Regions from separate parts of the Janthinobacterium sp. TPC_1 genome, predicted to be linked through region 3. Evidence: predicted binding sites of a transcription regulator. Region 3 holds the regulator's gene; each other region holds the start of a gene.
The links. The regulator FNR, encoded in region 3, switches genes on or off when oxygen is low (the NO sensors DNR and NnrR bind a similar motif). The targets are predictions, from matches to a motif close to TTGATNNNNATCAA.
Positions count from the first base shown of each region.

Region 1: a site for FNR is predicted at 2,169-2,182, ahead of ubiU (ubiquinone anaerobic biosynthesis protein UbiU). Genes of this name have one in related genera too.
Region 2: a site for FNR is predicted at 2,869-2,882, ahead of cqsA (alpha-hydroxyketone-type quorum-sensing autoinducer synthase). Genes of this name have one in related genera too.
Region 4: a site for FNR is predicted at 2,189-2,202, ahead of ACQVLG_RS11210 (universal stress protein). Genes of this name have one in related genera too.

Region 1 covers NZ_CP195157.1:3,807,879-3,811,981, reverse strand. The annotation lists gene ubiT (ubiquinone anaerobic biosynthesis accessory factor UbiT) at 1-141, opposite strand, end outside; gene ubiV (ubiquinone anaerobic biosynthesis protein UbiV) at 162-1,058, opposite strand; gene ubiU (ubiquinone anaerobic biosynthesis protein UbiU) at 1,068-2,105, opposite strand; gene ACQVLG_RS18710 (hypothetical protein) at 2,267-2,683, shown strand; partial or broken gene ACQVLG_RS18705 (ribonucleoside triphosphate reductase) at 2,802-4,103, shown strand, end outside.
Region 2 covers NZ_CP195157.1:223,612-227,714, reverse strand. The annotation lists partial or broken gene ACQVLG_RS01135 (ABC transporter permease) at 1-459, shown strand, start outside; gene ACQVLG_RS01130 (response regulator) at 472-1,191, opposite strand; gene ACQVLG_RS01125 (hypothetical protein) at 1,158-1,481, opposite strand; gene ACQVLG_RS01120 (sensor histidine kinase) at 1,493-2,749, opposite strand; gene cqsA (alpha-hydroxyketone-type quorum-sensing autoinducer synthase) at 2,947-4,103, shown strand, end outside.
Region 3 covers NZ_CP195157.1:1,543,514-1,547,616, reverse strand. The annotation lists gene ACQVLG_RS07515 (cache domain-containing protein) at 1-1,011, opposite strand, end outside; gene fnr (fumarate/nitrate reduction transcriptional regulator Fnr) at 1,251-2,009, shown strand; gene ACQVLG_RS07505 (FixH family protein) at 2,134-2,658, opposite strand; gene ccoG (cytochrome c oxidase accessory protein CcoG) at 2,761-4,103, opposite strand, start outside.
Region 4 covers NZ_CP195157.1:2,282,249-2,286,351, forward strand. The annotation lists gene apaG (Co2+/Mg2+ efflux protein ApaG) at 1-213, shown strand, start outside; gene ACQVLG_RS11195 (hypothetical protein) at 239-559, opposite strand; partial or broken gene mltA (murein transglycosylase A) at 462-1,660, shown strand; gene ACQVLG_RS11205 (universal stress protein) at 1,698-1,799, opposite strand; gene ACQVLG_RS11210 (universal stress protein) at 1,799-2,134, opposite strand; gene ACQVLG_RS11215 (MFS transporter) at 2,285-3,574, opposite strand; gene ACQVLG_RS11220 (enoyl-CoA hydratase) at 3,651-4,103, shown strand, end outside.

The DNA.
Region 1 (4,103 bases), 2.3 Mb from region 3:
CCACGAGGCGGGATATGGCGGCAGCTTGGACAGCAATTCGGCCAGCGGTTCAGGCAGCCGGTACGACATGGCGGGCTTGCTCATGCCGGGTTTGGCCGGAACCGGGGCCGGGACGGGCAATCTTTCCAGTTGATCTTGCATGGTGCTTCCTTTCGAGGCGTTCAATGGGCGGCGTGCTGTTCCATGCCGGGCTGGCCGTGCCAGTAGCCGTCGCAGGCGCCGGCCGGCTGGCAGGCCGCCAGCTGGGCCTGGGCGCCGATGCCGCTGACCTGCCCCCGGCGGGCACGGTCGAAGATGGCGATCACCTGTTCCGTATGCATGGCCTGCGGGCTGATGCGCGCCACCGACACGCCCATGTCGCGCATGGCGTCCAGTTCGCGCACCAGGTTGTAGACGAGCGCCGACTGCGTCTGCGTGCCATTCAGTACGAGGAAGGGCACTTCGTCGCGCGTGCGCAGCAGCAGGCCGTCCGGCTCTTCCAGGCAGCTGTAGCCGCAATCGTCCTTCGGCAGGTTGCGGTTGCGCGCCGTGAAGCAGCGCGCGGAAAACGCCAGCGGCATGCGGCCGTAGGCGAACACCTCCGTCTCCAGCCCTTCCGGCTTCTGGCGCTGCATCTCGGCCAGCGCCGTCTGCCCCATTTCCAGCGGCATCACCCAGCGCCGCGCACCGAGGCGCGCCAGCAGCTGCAGGCTGGGGCCATTGAACAGGTTCAGATGGGGCCCGGCGACGAAGGACGCCCCCTTTTCCATGCAGTGCACGGCGCCCATGTCGTTGGCCTCGACGCTGTAGCGGCCATTGCCCGTGATGCGGCGCAGGGTGGCCAGTTCGGCGCCCGCCTCGATCAGCGCCTGCGTCGACAGCACCACTTCCTTGCCGGCGGCGGCCAGCATGTCGGCGATATCGAGCCAGTCGGCCAGGCGCAGCTCATGCCGGCGCGAACAGACGGTTTCGCCCAGGTACACGATATCGACGGCGGTGCCGGCGATCTGCTGGTAAAACTCGAAAACGGTGGCGCGCGGCCAGTAGTACAGCAAGGGGCCCAATGATAGTTTTAGCATGTTCATCCTCTATTTCCAGGAGCGGTGATACGCGCCCAAGGTGTGCTGCTGACCCTCGGCCAGCTTGTCCATGGCCGCCATCCAGCCTGGCTTGACGGCGTAGCGCGCATTGCCTTCGCGGCAGGCGTCGATCGCCTCGCGCCATACGCGCGTCACCTGCGCGACATACGCGGGGCTGCGCTGGCGCCCTTCGATCTTCACGGCGCGCACGCCCATGGCGATCAGTTGCGGCAGCAGCGCCAGCGTGTTCAGGCTGGCCGGCTCCTCGATGGCGTAATACTCTTCGTCGTTGACTTCGAAGCGCCCCTTGCACAGGGTCGGGTAGCTGGCGTTTTCACCGGGTGCGTAGCGGTCGATCAGCACGCCGTTCAGGCGCGATTCGAGGCCGTTCGGCGTTTCCAGCCAGCGCACGGATTTCGCCGGCGAGCACACGCCGTGGGTGTTCGGCGCCTCGCCTGTCGCATACGAGGACAGCGCGCAGCGCCCCTCGACCATCACGCACAGGCTGCCGAAGCCGAAGACCTCGATCTCGACTTCCGTCTTGCTGATCAATTGCTCGACCTGCGCCATCGACAGCACGCGCGGCAGCACGGCGCGGGCGATGCCGAAATGTTCGTGGTAAAAATTGATGGCTTCGTAGTTGGTGGCCGAGCCCTGCACGGACAGGTGCAGGCGCAGCTGCGGGTGGTGCTGGGCCGCGTAGGCCATCAATCCCGGGTCGGCGACGATCATGGCGTCGATGCCGGCCTGCGCGGCGCGGTCGATGGCGCTGCGCCACACGGCCCAGTTATGCGGCTGCGGATAGGTGTTCAGCGCCAGCAGCACCTTGCGTCCATATTGATGGGCGTAGCGCACGCCCTCGGCAATGGCCTTCTCGTCGAAATTGAGGCCGGCGAAATTGCGCGCATTGGTGGCGTCGCGAAAGCCCAGGTAAACGGTGTCGGCGCCATTGTCGACGGCCGCTTTCAAGGCGGGCAGGCTGCCGGCGGGGCAGACCAGTTCCAGCGGTCCAGCCACGCGGGTGGCGGTGGTTGATTCAAGCATCATGGTGTTCTCAGTCCTGTATCGGCTCAGGGTGCAGACTATAGCCCCGCCCATGCCGCCCAGTCCTTGACGCAGGTGAAGGAATGCATGCATGGCTGGCGCGCGTTCAACTTGCTTGACCTGGCTGTAAAATGCCCCACTTTTCTTCCCTCCGATTGCCCGCCATGACCCGCAAACCGCTGCTGATTTTCCTGCTCACCCTGTTCCTCACCGCGCTGCAAGTGCAGTGGGCCGGCCCGGCCGATGGCTATGACGCGGGAACCCTCTCCGTGCTGTCGCCCGAAGTACTGGGCGCGTATCCGGGCGTGCTGCTGCTGTTCCTGCTGGCCGTGTTCGCGCGCAGCAAGATGCCGCTGCTGCGTCAGGCCGCCATCTGCACGGGCCTGCTGGCCATCTACTGGCTGCTGGCGAACTACGTCACCTTCGACGCGCGCGTGGCCAGCTGGAGCACCTATACGCCGCTGGAAATCTGGACGCACGTGCTGCCCGCCTCCGTCGCCAGCGTCGCCGCCTGCGGCGCCGCGTTCTTTTTCGCGAGCTGGCTGATCCTGCGCGAAACGCGCTGGAACAAAACCGGCTGAGGTGTATTTTTCACCTGCATCAAGGATTCGCCACGCAACTGCACGCGCCCTTTGACGCCACTATATTTAGTGATTAATCTCCATAAAAACACCGCATGTTGTGTTTATTGGAGGTTTCATGACGACAAATGCAGTTCCATCCATGCGCGGCCAGGTCGACGTCGCCGCGTCCATCAATGAATACCTGGACCGGCGCGACTGGCGTGTCAACGCCAACGCCAACCAGGGTTACTCGCTGGGCGGCCTGATACTCAACGTGTCGGGCAAGGTCATCGCCAACTACTGGCTGGACCAGGTGTATCCGCCGGAAGTGGGCGCCGCGCACCGCGAAGCGGCGCTGCACATCCACGACCTCGACATGCTGGCCGGCTATTGCGCCGGCTGGTCGCTGCGCACCCTGCTGCACGAAGGCTTGAATGGCGTGCCGGGCAAGATCGAATCGGGCCCGCCCAAGCACATGTCGAGCGCCATCGGCCAGATCGTCAACTTCCTCGGCACCCTGCAAAACGAGTGGGCCGGTGCACAGGCGTTCAGCTCCTTCGACACCTACATGGCGCCCTACATCCGTAAGGACAGCCTGCGCTACGAAGACGTGCGCCAGTACATGCAGGAGCTGATCTTCAACCTCAACGTGCCATCGCGCTGGGGCACGCAGACGCCGTTCACCAACCTCACCTTCGACTGGGTCTGCCCGGACGACCTGCGCGAGCAGATTCCCGTCATCGCTGGCCAGGAAATGGACTTCAGCTATGGCGAGCTGCAGGCGGAAATGGACATGATCAACCGCGCCTACATCGAGATCATGATGGCGGGCGACGCCAAGGGCAGAGTCTTCACCTTTCCCATCCCCACCTATAACATCACCGAGGATTTCGACTGGCATAGCGAAAACGCGGAACGCCTGTTCGAGATGACGGCCCGCTACGGCCTGCCCTATTTCCAGAATTTCATCAATTCGGAGCTCAAGCCGAACATGATCCGCTCCATGTGCTGCCGCTTGCAGCTGGACTTGCGCGAACTGCTGAAACGGGGCAATGGCCTGTTCGGTTCCGCCGAGCAGACGGGTTCCCTGGGCGTGGTGACGACGATCAACTGCGCGCGCCTGGGCCACCGATGGCGCGGCGACGAAGCGGCGCTGATGGCGGACCTGGACCGCCTGCTGGAACTGGGCAAGAGCAGCCTGGAAATCAAGCGCCGCACCATTGAGGAATTGATGCAGCAAGGCCTGTTCCCGTACACGAAGCGCTACCTGGGCACCCTGCGCAACCACTTTTCCACCTTGGGGGTGAACGGCATCAACGAGATGATCCGCAATTTCAGCGGCGACGCCTGGGACATCACGTCCGCCGAGGGCCATGCGCTGGCGATACGCCTGCTCGACCACGTGCGCGCCCGCATGGTGCAATTCCAGGAAGAGACG
Region 2 (4,103 bases), 1.3 Mb from region 3:
CGCGACTATCCGAATTTGACGGTGGTTGACGTGGGCGGCGTATTGAAACAGATCCAGGGCGTGCTGGACCAGGTGGTGACGGCCGTCGAATTCCTGTTTGCCTTCACTTTGGCCTCGGGCTTGCTGGTGCTGTATGCGGCGCTGATGGGCTCGCAGGACGAGCGCACGCGCGAAGCGGGCCTGCTGCGCGCGCTGGGTGCCACGCGGCGCCAGCTGGCGCAGGCGCAGCTGATCGAGTTTTCGCTCGTCGGCGCCCTGGCCGGCTTGCTGGCCGCATCGGGCGCGGCCGCCATGGGCTGGGCGCTGGCCACGTACCAGTTCAAGTTCGCCTGGAGCTTCGCGCCGGGCGTGTGGGCCTTCGGCTTGCTGGCCGGCGCCCTGTGCGCGATCGCCGGCGGCTGGCTGGGCTTGCGCAATGTCTTGAAGCATCCGCCGCTGCAGACCTTGCGGGAAAGCTAGTTTGCCAACTAACTAAGCGCCCACGCTGTCGCCCGCCTGCGCGCGTAAAAATTGTGCGTAGGACAGAATCGGCTGGCCCAGCTGGTGCGCCGGCACGTCGAACAGGGCCCAGAAATACGTCACGCGGCCCAGGCAGATGGTGGGCGCGGCGCAGTAGCGGAACCAGTTTTCGCCGATGTGCGCCGCGTACATGCCATCGCTGTCGGCGTCGGAAAAGTAGGGAATCACGCGCATTTCCAGCAGCGCCAGCAGCAAGGATTCGGGCGCGTCGCTGTCGCGCGCCATTTCATACTGCGTGTGCAGGCTGCGTTCCGTCTCGATGATCATCAGCCTGGCGTGGCCGTCGCGCGTGAAAAACAGGATGCCGCTGGGATTGGGGAAGATGTAAAACTCGACAAAGCCATGGCGCTGGCACAGCTCGTGCACCACGGCGGCCAGCGCTTCGTCTTGCAGGAAACTATAGTCATGCAGCAACAGCAGGTCGCGCACGGTGTCCGACTGCTGCAGGAAAAATTCGCGCTGCAGGCTGACGATTTCCTGTTCCAGAATGTCGAGCGCATCGTCGTCGCTCTTCTTGATGTAGCGGTCGATCAAGCCCCGGTTGAAGGCCGTCACGGCCATCTTTTCATCGGCCGCCCCCGTAAATAGAATCTTCTTGCACGGCAAGTCGCGCACGGCCTGGCAGAATTCCAGGCCATTCATCTGCGGCATCGAATAATCGACCACCAGCACACGGACGGCACGGCAAAGCGCTGGGCCTGGCCGCTGATGCGCCAGATGCGCTCGATGTCGATGGCGACATTGCAGTCGTTGGGCGCCGTGCTGTGCAGGTCGAAATTCACATGCAGGGGCATGGCGACGCGCTGGTGCGTTTGCTGCAGCCAGTGCAGCGCCGTGCTCGTATCGTGGAAGGTCTTGCGCGCCAGCGCGGGATCGAGCTGGAAAGCCATGCTTTTCAGAAAGGAATCGCTGTCATCGATCAGCACGGTGAGGGTCGGATGGGTGTAGACGGGCAGTTGCATGCGTCACCTTGCTAGGAAATGGGTTGGAAGCGGGCAGGCACGGGCTGGGGAAATTCCAGGATGAAGATCGCATACGCATGCTCGCGCGACACGCAGCGGATGCGCGCCTGCCAGGCGTGGGCGATCTGCCGGCACAGGGCCAGGCCGATGCCGCTGCCGTTGTGCACGGGATACGAATAAAAACGCTCGAAGATCAGCGGCAGGCGGTTTTTCGCGATGCCGCAGCCCGTGTCGATGACCAGCAGGCGGGGCACGGGGCGGGCGCCGTCGATGATGATGCGCACGCGGCCCTTGCCGGCCCGCTGCACGGCTTTCAGCGCATTTCTCAGCAGGTTGAGCAGGATCACCACGCACAGTTCGTCCTGTCCCGCGAACTGGAAGTCGGCGCGCACGTCCAGCGTGACGCTGGCGCGCTGCTTGTTGCCGGTAAACGGATAGCGCTTGAGCACGGAATGCACCATGTCCAGCATCGACAGCACCTGGCTCGGTTCCAGGTTGCGGTTGACGGCGCTGGCGCTGAGGAGGAACAGGTCGATCATGTGCTGCATGTGGCGCACCTCGAACTGGATGCGCGACAGCGCCTCCTGCAGGGGCGGCATGGCCTCGGTCTCGCCGGCCAGTTGCGGCAGCAGGCGGCGCATGCCGCGCACGTTCGCCTCCACGCTGGTCAGCGGCGTGCGCAGCTCGTGCGCCACGGAACCGAGCCCGGCGGCCAGACCCGACAGGCGCTCCTGTTCCAGCACCTTGCCGCCCACTTTCACGACGGAGAGCGCGGCGATGGTGAACCAGTGCACGGGCAGCTGCTGCAGCACCGTGGGCTGCAGCAGGAAGCCGCCTTCGCCCTGCACGATGACGGCCAGGCAGGCGGCGCCCGTGCCGATCAGGTAGGCGCGGCACGCCAGTCTTGTCTCGAAATGAAACAGCACCACCAGGCCGATCAGCAGCGATTCGCTCCAGATGGACGACGCATGGTTCATCAGGAACATGAAGGTAAAGAAGAACGGCAGGATGTAGCTGAGGGCGAACAGCAGGTAGCGCGACAGCCAGCGGGCCGAAAAGCGGCGCGCGAACAGGCCCGCCAGGCAGATGCCCACGCCCGTCAGGCGCAGGGTCAGGTTTTCATAGGCTTGCGGGAAAAAAAACTGCCACAGCAGGTAGTACAGCGGCATGGCCACCGTGCCCACGGCGGCCAGCATGGCAACCCGGGTGGCCAGGTGCTCATGCGGTGCGCGCTCATGCAGCAGCGAATGGAGCAGTGTCTGGCGCACGCGTTGCCGCCAGTATGTCCATCGTCCTTGCCATTGCTGCGTCATGACTCTGCCTTGATGCTTTCCAGAACGTCATCATCGCGTAATTTTTCCTGGTTGAACGACTATCTGACTGGACATTGATATACGTCAATGGACGGGTTGGCAACACGGTCAAGGTTTTAATTTGCAACAAACATTTCCCTAGGAGAAAACTCATGACCATGATGACCAGCCTGCACACCCCGTCGTTTGTCCGCGCTGAACACTGCCTGCCCGATTACATCGTGCGGCGCATGGATGCGCATCACGTCACGCGCATCGAACAATTGCTGGGCGGCCAGCATCCGCATGCCTGGCAACCCACGCCGGCCGATGCCATCTTTCTGGCGGGTAATGATTACCTGTCCATCGCGGCCGAGCCGGCGCTGGTGGCGGCCCAGGTGGCATCCCTGCAGGCGAACGCGGGCGGCATGCTGATGTCGGCCGTGTACTTGCAGGAAGGCAGCGAGCAGCACCGGCTGGAAAGCCGGCTGGCCCGCTACATGGGCTGCGAGGATGGCATCCTGGCGCAGTCCGGCATGGCGGCCAACGTCGGCTTGCTGCAGTGTATCGCCGGCCCCGGCATTCCCGTCTACCTCGATATGCAGGCCCATGCGTCGCTGTGGGAAGGCGTGCTGTCGGCCCAGGCCCAGGCCGTCGCCTTTTTGCACAACGACATGACGCATTTGCGGCGGCAGGTGGAAAAGCATGGCCGCGGCGTGATCGTCGTCGATGCCCTGTACAGCACCAACGGCAGCCTGGTGCCGCTGCTGGAATTGCTCGACATCGCCGAGCGCAGCGATTGCGTGGTGGTGGTCGACGAGTCGCACTCGCTGGGCACGCATGGCCCGCAGGGCGCCGGCCTGGTGGAGGAATGGGGGCTGGGACACCGCGTGCATTTCCGCACGGCTTCGCTGGCCAAGGCGTTTGCCGGGCGCGCCGGCTTCATCAGCTGTTCCAGCCGCTTCAAGGGATATTTTTTGTCCGAATCGCGCCCCGCCATCTTCAGTTCCTGCCTGCTGGCGCATGAACTGGCCTGGCTGGGGGCGGCGCTCGATTTCATCATGGCCGCCGATGGGCGCCGCGCCGCCTTGCGGCGCCATACGCTGCAGGTGCGCGAAGGCTTGCGCGAGCTCGGCTACAACGTCAGCGACGGCACGGAGCAGATCGTGGCGCTGGAGGCGGGCGGCGAACCGGCCACCCTGGCCCTGCGCCAGGCGCTGGAACGGCAAGGTATTTTCGGCGCCATGTTTTGCGCGCCGGCCACGGCGAAGAACCGCGCCCTCGTGCGCCTGACCCTCAATGCGGGGCTCGACGCGGCGGCCATCAAGCG
Region 3 (4,103 bases):
CTGCACGGGTACGGGGGTGAAGCGGCTGCCGCTGGTGCGCAGCGCCTGCAGGGTATCGCGCAGGCGCACCAGGGGCGACAGCAGGCGCACGGTAACCCAGCCCAGCACTGCTGCCGCGGCCAGCAGCGAGGCGAGGATGCTCCACAGCACCAGCCGGTACAGCACGCCATCGAACGGTTCGAAGGCGTCGTCGATGGGCAGCGAGGCGGCCAGCAGCCAGTTCACCGATTTCAGGCGCTTGAAGCTGTTGACGGCCGTAATGCCGCGGCTGTTGGTGCTGACCATGCTGCCTTCGCCATCGTCCTTCAGCAGCTGGGTCGTCGTCAGGTTGGCGTTCGGCAGGCGCGGCTGCAGCAAGCGGCTGGTGTCCGGGTGCAGCACGTAGCGCGGCACGGCGCCGCGCGTGAGGATGAAGTAATAGCCGCTCTTGCCGATCTTTTCCGAACGCAAACGGCCCAGCAGGTTGTCCTTGTACAGGCGCAATACGCCGATCACCACGCCGGCCACCTGGCCATCGGCGGCCAGCACGGGCGCCACCATCTGCACGATGGGCATGCCGCTCGATTTGCCCAGCATCGGTTCCGTGATCATGGGCTGGCGCGTGCGCAGGACGGTCTGGAAGTATTCGCGCTCGGCAACATTGATGCCGGCGCGCCCCGCCACTTCCGGCATGTCGGCCACGACGGCGCCATGCGCGTCGAGCACCAGCACGTCGTCGAACAGCACCAGCATCGAGCGGCGCGAATAGTATTGGCGCAACTGGGCGGGCTGGGCGATCAGTTCCGGCGGCTGCTGCCTGGCCGTCAGGGTGACGATCTGCAGCAGCATGGCCAGCTTGTCGTCGAGTTCGGCGGCGGTGCGGGTGATCAGGGACGACTGCTGGCTCAGCAGTACTCGGGTGAAATCGTCGCGCATGTGCTGCACCTGGATCATCGTGACCAGCGCGATCATGGCGATCGAGGTCAGGCTGGTGGCCAGCGCGACTTTTGCTTTGATGCCGAGAGGCTTCATGATTTCCTTTTCAGTACCGGGCGGCACAGGCGGCAGATAATGCTGTCAGGAATTTTCCTATCAATGCCCCAGCTTGGCAAGCGCCACCGCGCAAATTGCCTGCCCCGTACGGCCTTTTGACGATGTTGCCATATAATTAAAGTCGGAACGTCGTTTATTCAGCGAAATTGCGGTGAAATTGGCACACGGCAACCCTGTATGCAGTAAACTTGTTGTTGCATTTTCTAAAAGGTACCGACATGACTGAAGCGCTACTCACTCCAACCTTGCCCACCGTGAACGTGGAGGCGTTGCGTGCGCGATGCTCGACTTGCAGCATGCATCAATTGTGCCTGCCGATGGGCCTCGATGTGGGCGACATGGACAGACTGGACCAGATCATCGGCCGCCGCCGCAAGATCGTGCGCGGCGCCTCGCTGTTCCGCATCGGCGACTCGTTCCAGAACCTGTACGCGATCCGTCTGGGCCACTTCAAGACGTACCAGATCAATCCCGGCGGCGAAGAGCAGGTGACGGGTTTCCAGATGGCCGGCGAACTGCTGGGCATGGACGCCATCAGCGCCGACCGCCACCACTGTAATGCGGTGGCCCTGGAAGATAGTGAAGTGTGTGAAATCCCGTTTTCCAGCCTGGAACAATTGCTGGGCAACATGCCGACCCTGCTGCGCCATTTCCACCGCATGATGAGCCAGGAAATCACGCGCGAGCAAAGCGTGATGCTGTTGCTGGGCAATATGCAGGCGACGCAGCGTTTTGCCGCCTTCATCGTCAACCTGGCGTCGCGCTACGAGGCGCGCGGCTATTCGAGCAGCAAATTCCAGCTGCGCATGTCGCGCGAGGAAATCGGCAACTACCTGGGCCTGACCATCGAGAGCGTCAGCCGCTTATTGTCGAAATTCAAGAAGGAAGGCTGGCTGCGCGTCTCCAACCGCGAGATCGAGATCCTGCAGCCGGCGAAACTGAAGGCCATTACGGCCGGTACGGACGTCTGCAAATAACAGCACCGTCAAAACCTACTGCGCGTCGCGCTTTGCGGCCTGCGATGCTCGCTGTGCTATAGCACAGCTGTGCTTCTCAGCCACAAATCACTGCCGCTCGCTACGGTTTTCCCGGCACTGTACGTTATAGTTCTTCATCCGCATGCAGCGCGATGCTGCGCTGCAACGGCCAGGTCCAGATGCCGGACAGGCGCCACTCGCGCTTATCGTTTTCCACCAGCACCTGCCAGCGGCTGCGTTCGAGCATCGGCAGCGTCACGGAAAAATTGCCGGCCGCATCGGGCTGCACCAGCAGCTTGATATCCTTTTCCGGCAACGTCGCATGCGCCAGGTGCAGCTGCAGCGGACCCTGGTACGCCTTGCCGAAGCTGTGCACGGAACCGCTGAGGCGCGCTGCAGCGACGTCATACGACAGGCTGGTATCCATCGCCAGGTTGCTGGCGGCCGTGTCGCGCTTCAAATCCTGGTTGATGGCCTTGCCCTGCTTGTAATAATCGCCCACCACCAGCGCATCGGGTTGCGTAAACGCAATATAGCCCATGAAACTGCCGACGACCACGGACAGGCCGGGACCGATCATCAGCAGCCATGGCCAGCGGTGCTTGTACCACGGGGCAACGGGAGGTTGCAGTTTCAGACTGTCGGACATGCTATTTCTCCTGTTTAATCAGCCAGTCCCCATGCGGGAACCGGCCTTCCTGCAACTTCGTGGCGGCGGCGAGGGCACCCGGTCCCCGTCCGCCTTTCCTTGTTAACGTGGCACGATGAATACCGCGCTTTCACGCACATGCAGCGACGGGTCGTCCAGCGATTGCAATTCGATCGCAATCTTGTTCGAGCCTTTCTCGCCGACGCCGTGCGGCACGCGCAGGCGGATCGGCCAGCCCAGCGTTTCCGTTGGCTGCAAGGTCACTTCTTCGCGCGTCAGCAAGGTCAGGCCCGGCAAGCCGGATGCGCTGATTTTGAAATGCTGGCTTTGCTCCGAGGTGTTCATGATCTGCAGGCGGTAGACGTTTTCGATCATGCCGTCTTCCACTTCGCGTCCCATCGAACCGCGGTCGCGGATCACGTCCATCTTCAGCGGCGTGCGCAGGGCCAGCGAAGTACACACGGCGATGATGATCAGGGCCAGGATGGAAGTGTAGATCAAGACGCGCGGGCGCATGGCGCGCTGGCGTATCTGCTTCGAATTGAAGTTGTTTTCCATCGCATGGTCGGTACTGTAGCGTACCAGTCCCCGCGGCCGGTCGACCTTGTCCATCACGCTGTTGCAGGCATCGACGCAGGCGGCGCAGCCGATGCATTCATACTGCAGGCCGTTGCGGATATCGATGCCGGTCGGACACACCTGCACGCACAGGGTGCAGTCGATGCAATCGCCGAGCTTGTCGTTGTTGCCGGCCTTCTTGCTCATGGCGCCGCGTGGTTCGCCGCGCTTGGCATCGTAGGTGATGATCAGGGTGTCCTGGTCGAACATGGCGCTCTGGAAGCGCGCGTAGGGGCACATGTATTTGCACACCTGCTCGCGCAGCCAGCCCGCGTTGCCGTAGGTTGCCAGGCTGTAGAACAAGACCCAGAACCACTCCCAGGGACCGAAATTGAGCGTGGTCACCGCGTGCGCCAGTTCCTTGATCGGCGTGAAGTAGCCGACAAAGGTAAAGCCCGTCCACAGGGCGATGGCGCCCCATACCAGGTGCTTGGCCGTCTTCTTGAACGCCTTGCGCAGGGACGGACCCTGCTTGTCGAGGGCCATGCGCGCGCTGCGCGTGCCCTCGATGCGGCGTTCGACCCACAGGAAGATTTCCGTGTATACCGTTTGCGGGCAAGAGAACCCGCACCACACCCGCCCGGCAATGGCCGTGACGAGGAACAACAAATACGCACAGATGATCAGCAGGGCCGCCAGATAGATGAAATCCTGGGGCCACAGCACGACGCCGAAAATGTAGAACTTGCGCGTGGTCAAATCGAACAGCAGGGCTTGCCTGCCATTCCAGGTCAACCACGGCAAGCCGTAGAACGCGAGCTGGGTAAGCCATACGCATACCCATCGCCAGGTAGCGTAGCGTCCTTTGGCCTCGCGAGGGTAGATTT
Region 4 (4,103 bases), 740 kb from region 3:
GACAACAAGGTGGAAGAGGTACGCGGCCTGGGCGCCGTTGGCCACCAGCCGCTGCTGCAGCCGGGCGAACAGTTCGAATACACGAGCGGCACCATGCTGGCCACGCCGCAAGGCTCGATGCACGGCGAGTACTTTTGCGTGGCCGAAGATGGCCATCAGTTCGACGCGCCGATTCCCGAGTTCGTGCTGTCGGTGCCGCGTACCTTGCATTAAGGAAACGCCGGGGGGGCTTGCCCCCTTACTTCAGTTTTTCGGTGGCGTCCTCTTCTTCACTGAGCTGCTTGCGTGCCGGCGGTGCGGGCTTTTTGCCCGAATACATGGTCCACCAGACTATAAATGCCAGCAAGAAGAACGCCACCAGCGCCTCTATCATCAAGATCCACATACGCACCCCTATGTTATTTACCCGCAGCTTAGTATTTACCCGCCGTCTGTTGACACGCGGTAGTCTACCCGTTTCAATCGGCGCCGTCGCGCTTGCACTTTCCGCCTGTACCACGCCGCCTGCGCCGCCCGCTGCCAGCGGCAAGGCGCCGCCCATCGCGCCGACCGTCGTCAAGCCGGTGCCGGCCAAGCCCGCCGATGCCAAGGATGCCACGGATGTGGCGGCGCCCACCTTCGTGCCCGCCAAGTTTGCCGCCTTGCCCGGCTGGGCGCGCGACGACATGCGCGCCGCCTGGCCCGCCTTCATGGCTTCGTGCGGCGTGCTGGTGAAACGTCCGGACTGGAAGGAATCGTGCACGATTGCGCGTCAGGTGAATGCCGACAGCGACAAGGCCATCCGCCTGTTTTTCGAGACCTCTTTGTGCCAAATCAAGTCATTACCGCTGATGGCGCCAATACTGGATTGGTGACCGGCTACTATGAGCCGCTGCTGCACGGCGCGCGCAAGCGCGGTGGCCCATACCAGACACCGCTGTACAAGGTGCCTGACGACTTGGTCTCGGTGGACTTGTCCGGCGTGTATCCGGAATTGAAAAACATGCGCCTGCGGGGCAAGCTGGTCGGCAAGAAGGTGATCCCGTACGCCACGCGCGCCGACATCGAGCGCGCCACGTCCGTGACGGGCAAGGAATTGCTGTGGGTGGATGACGAAGTCGAGGCGTTCTTCCTGCAAGTGCAGGGTTCCGGGCGCGTGCAGCTGACTGATACGCAGGAAACCGTGCGCGTGGCGTATGCGGATCAAAACGGCCATCCGTATAAATCGATCGGCCGCTACCTGGTCGACAAGGGCGAACTGACCCTGAGCCAGGCGTCCGCGCAGGGCATCAAGGCGTGGATCGCCGGCCACCCGACGCGCAAGGATGAATTGTTCAATGCCAATCCCAGTTATGTCTTCTTCAAGGAGGAGCGCCTGCCCGACCCGAAAGTAGGTCCGAAGGGCGCGCTGGGCGTGCCGTTGACACCGCAGCGTTCGGTGGCCATCGATTCGCGCTTCCTGCCGTTGGGCGCGCCCGTGTTCCTGTCCACCACGCAAGCCAATAGCGAGATTCCCATGCAGCGCCTGGTGATGGCGCAAGATACGGGCGGCGCCATTCGCGGGCCTATCCGTGTCGATTACTTCTTTGGTTTTGGCGCGGAAGCGGCCGAGAATGCGGGCCGCATGAAGCAGAGCGGCGCCGTGTGGGTGTTGTTGCCGAAGCAGGCGCCGGCGCGCTGAGTTGCTGCACGCGACGCCGGGGTAGCTATGGTCTGGCTTAACGCAGAACCATGACGGGCAAGTGCGTATGCGCCAGCACTTTTTGCGTTTCGCTGCCCACGAACAGCTTGTTCAAGCCCTTGCGGCCATGCGAGGCCATTAGATGATGTCGCAATGATAGGTTTGCGCCGCGTTGACGATTTCTTCGTGCGGGCTCGGCGAGACTGCTACCACGCCTTCGAAGGGCACGCCGGCGGCGCGTGCCGCTTCGCCGATCTTGTCGATGGCGCGTTGCGAGGCTTCCTGCATTTGTTGTTCATACAGGCTGGCGTCGAGCACGATGCCGCCGTCGGCCATCGGCGAGAACGGGAAAGGCTGCACCACGCTGATGGCGATCAGCTTGGCCTTGTTCAATTGGGCGAAGGCGAGGGCGGTCTCGGCGGCTTTGTCGGACAGCGGCGAGCCGTCGGTGGGAAATAAGATGGCGTTAAACATGGCGTACTCCTCAAGTGATGTCAGACAGCTTATGGATTTACATCAATTAAAACCTTGATGTAAATCAAACCTCACAGGCTTTGGCAGAAATAGTGTCGCCAAAGCAATCTTTTGTCAGTGTATGCCCATTCATCGCTTCAGGTGCGCACGCTACGCAGCGGCGTGCCCCCACACCATGGCGGCCGTCAACAGGATACTGCCTGCCGCGATGCAGGCCAGACCATTGCGCACGCCAAAGTGTTCCGCCACCCAGCCGGCGGCCAGCGCACCCAGCGGCGCCGTCGCCACCGTCAGGAAGCGCATGGTCGACGTCATCCTGCCCAGCATGGGATCGGGCGTGACCTTCTGGCGCAAGCCCAGGTAGGGAATAAAGAACAGCATCACGCCGCAATCGAAAAAGAACATCAATATGGCATAAGCGACGGCGCTGGCGGCCGCGCTGCCGAACAGTGCGGCGGGAATCGTTGGCGTCAGGGCAAAGCACACGGAGGTGGATGCCAGGCCGATCAGGATGGTGCGGCCGGCGCCGTAGCGCTTCGTCAATGGCTTGACGATGAAGGCGCTGAGCAAGACGCCGGCACCGCCCAGCATCTGCGTCATGCCCAGTACGCCAGGGCTCATGCCCAGGTCGCGCGTGGCGAACAGCACCGTCAAGGCCATGCTGGCGTAAAACAGGAAGTGCCAGATACCGGCGCCCCAGGCCAGCGCGCGCAGCAGCGGTTCGCGCCAGACAAACAGCAAGCCGTCGGCGATGTCGCGCAAGGCGTGCTTGCTTGACGGCGCCGGGCGTGGGTCGCGCACGCTCATGGCGCGCAGATTGAAGACGGAAATCAGATAGCCGCAAGCCGTACACAGGATGGCGACGGGTGCGGACAGCACTTGCACCAGCACGCCGGCCAGGCCGGGACCGATCAGGCGCGAAGCCGATTCGGTGGCGGCAAATTTTGATTGCGCATCGATCAAGCCGTCGCGCCCCACCAAAAAGGTCAAAAAGACCTGTTCGGCGCCGCCGCCGACGACGAAGCCCGTGCCGATGACGAATCCCACAATATATAACCATGGCATCGACAGTACGCCGCACCAGTAAGCGACGGCCACGCTGGCCAGGGCCAGGCCGGACATGCTTTCGCTGAACAGCATGATCGGGTGCTTGCTGCGCCGGTCCAGCAGCACGCCGACGGGCAAGCCGAAGAGGGCAAACGGCAGCGCCTGCAGGGCGACCAGCACGCCCATCTGTTCCGGCGTCGCATGCAATAACAATACCGCGCACAGGGGCAGGGCCAGCGAGGTGATCTGGGCGCCGAAGCAATTGAGGCCGTTGCTGAACCACAGGCGGCGGAAATTGACGCTGGCTGCGCTACCGTCGCCGCGCAGGTGGTTTGCGCAGTACTGGAAGAGGGCGGAGAAAATACGCTGCTCGATAAAGGTGGCCGGGCTCACAATAATAGCAGCGCACCTGCCGCGCCGCTGCCGTTAGCCGCTACAATCGTCACACCGTTCATTGAGAGGAGACACTATGCAATATGAAGACCTGATCATCGACATCCAGGACAAAGTAGCACTGATACGCCTGAACCGCCCCAAGGCCTTGAACGCCTTGAACGACAACATGATGAGTGAGCTGGGCCACGCCTTGCTTAAATTCGATGCGGACGAGAATATCGGCTGTATCGTGCTCACGGGCAGCGAAAAAGCGTTTGCCGCCGGCGCCGATATCGCGGCCATGGCCGACTACACTTATCCCGATACCTTTACCCAGGGCTACATCAGCCGCAACTGGGAGTATATCTTGCGCGTGCGCAAACCCGTGGTGGGCGCGGTGGCCGGCTACGCACTCGGTGGCGGCTGCGAACTGGCCATGATGTGCGATTTCCTGATCGCCGCCGACAGCGCCAAATTTGGTCAGCCGGAAATCAAGGTCGGCGTCACGCCGGGCGCGGGCGGTACGCAGCGTCTGCCGCGTGCCATC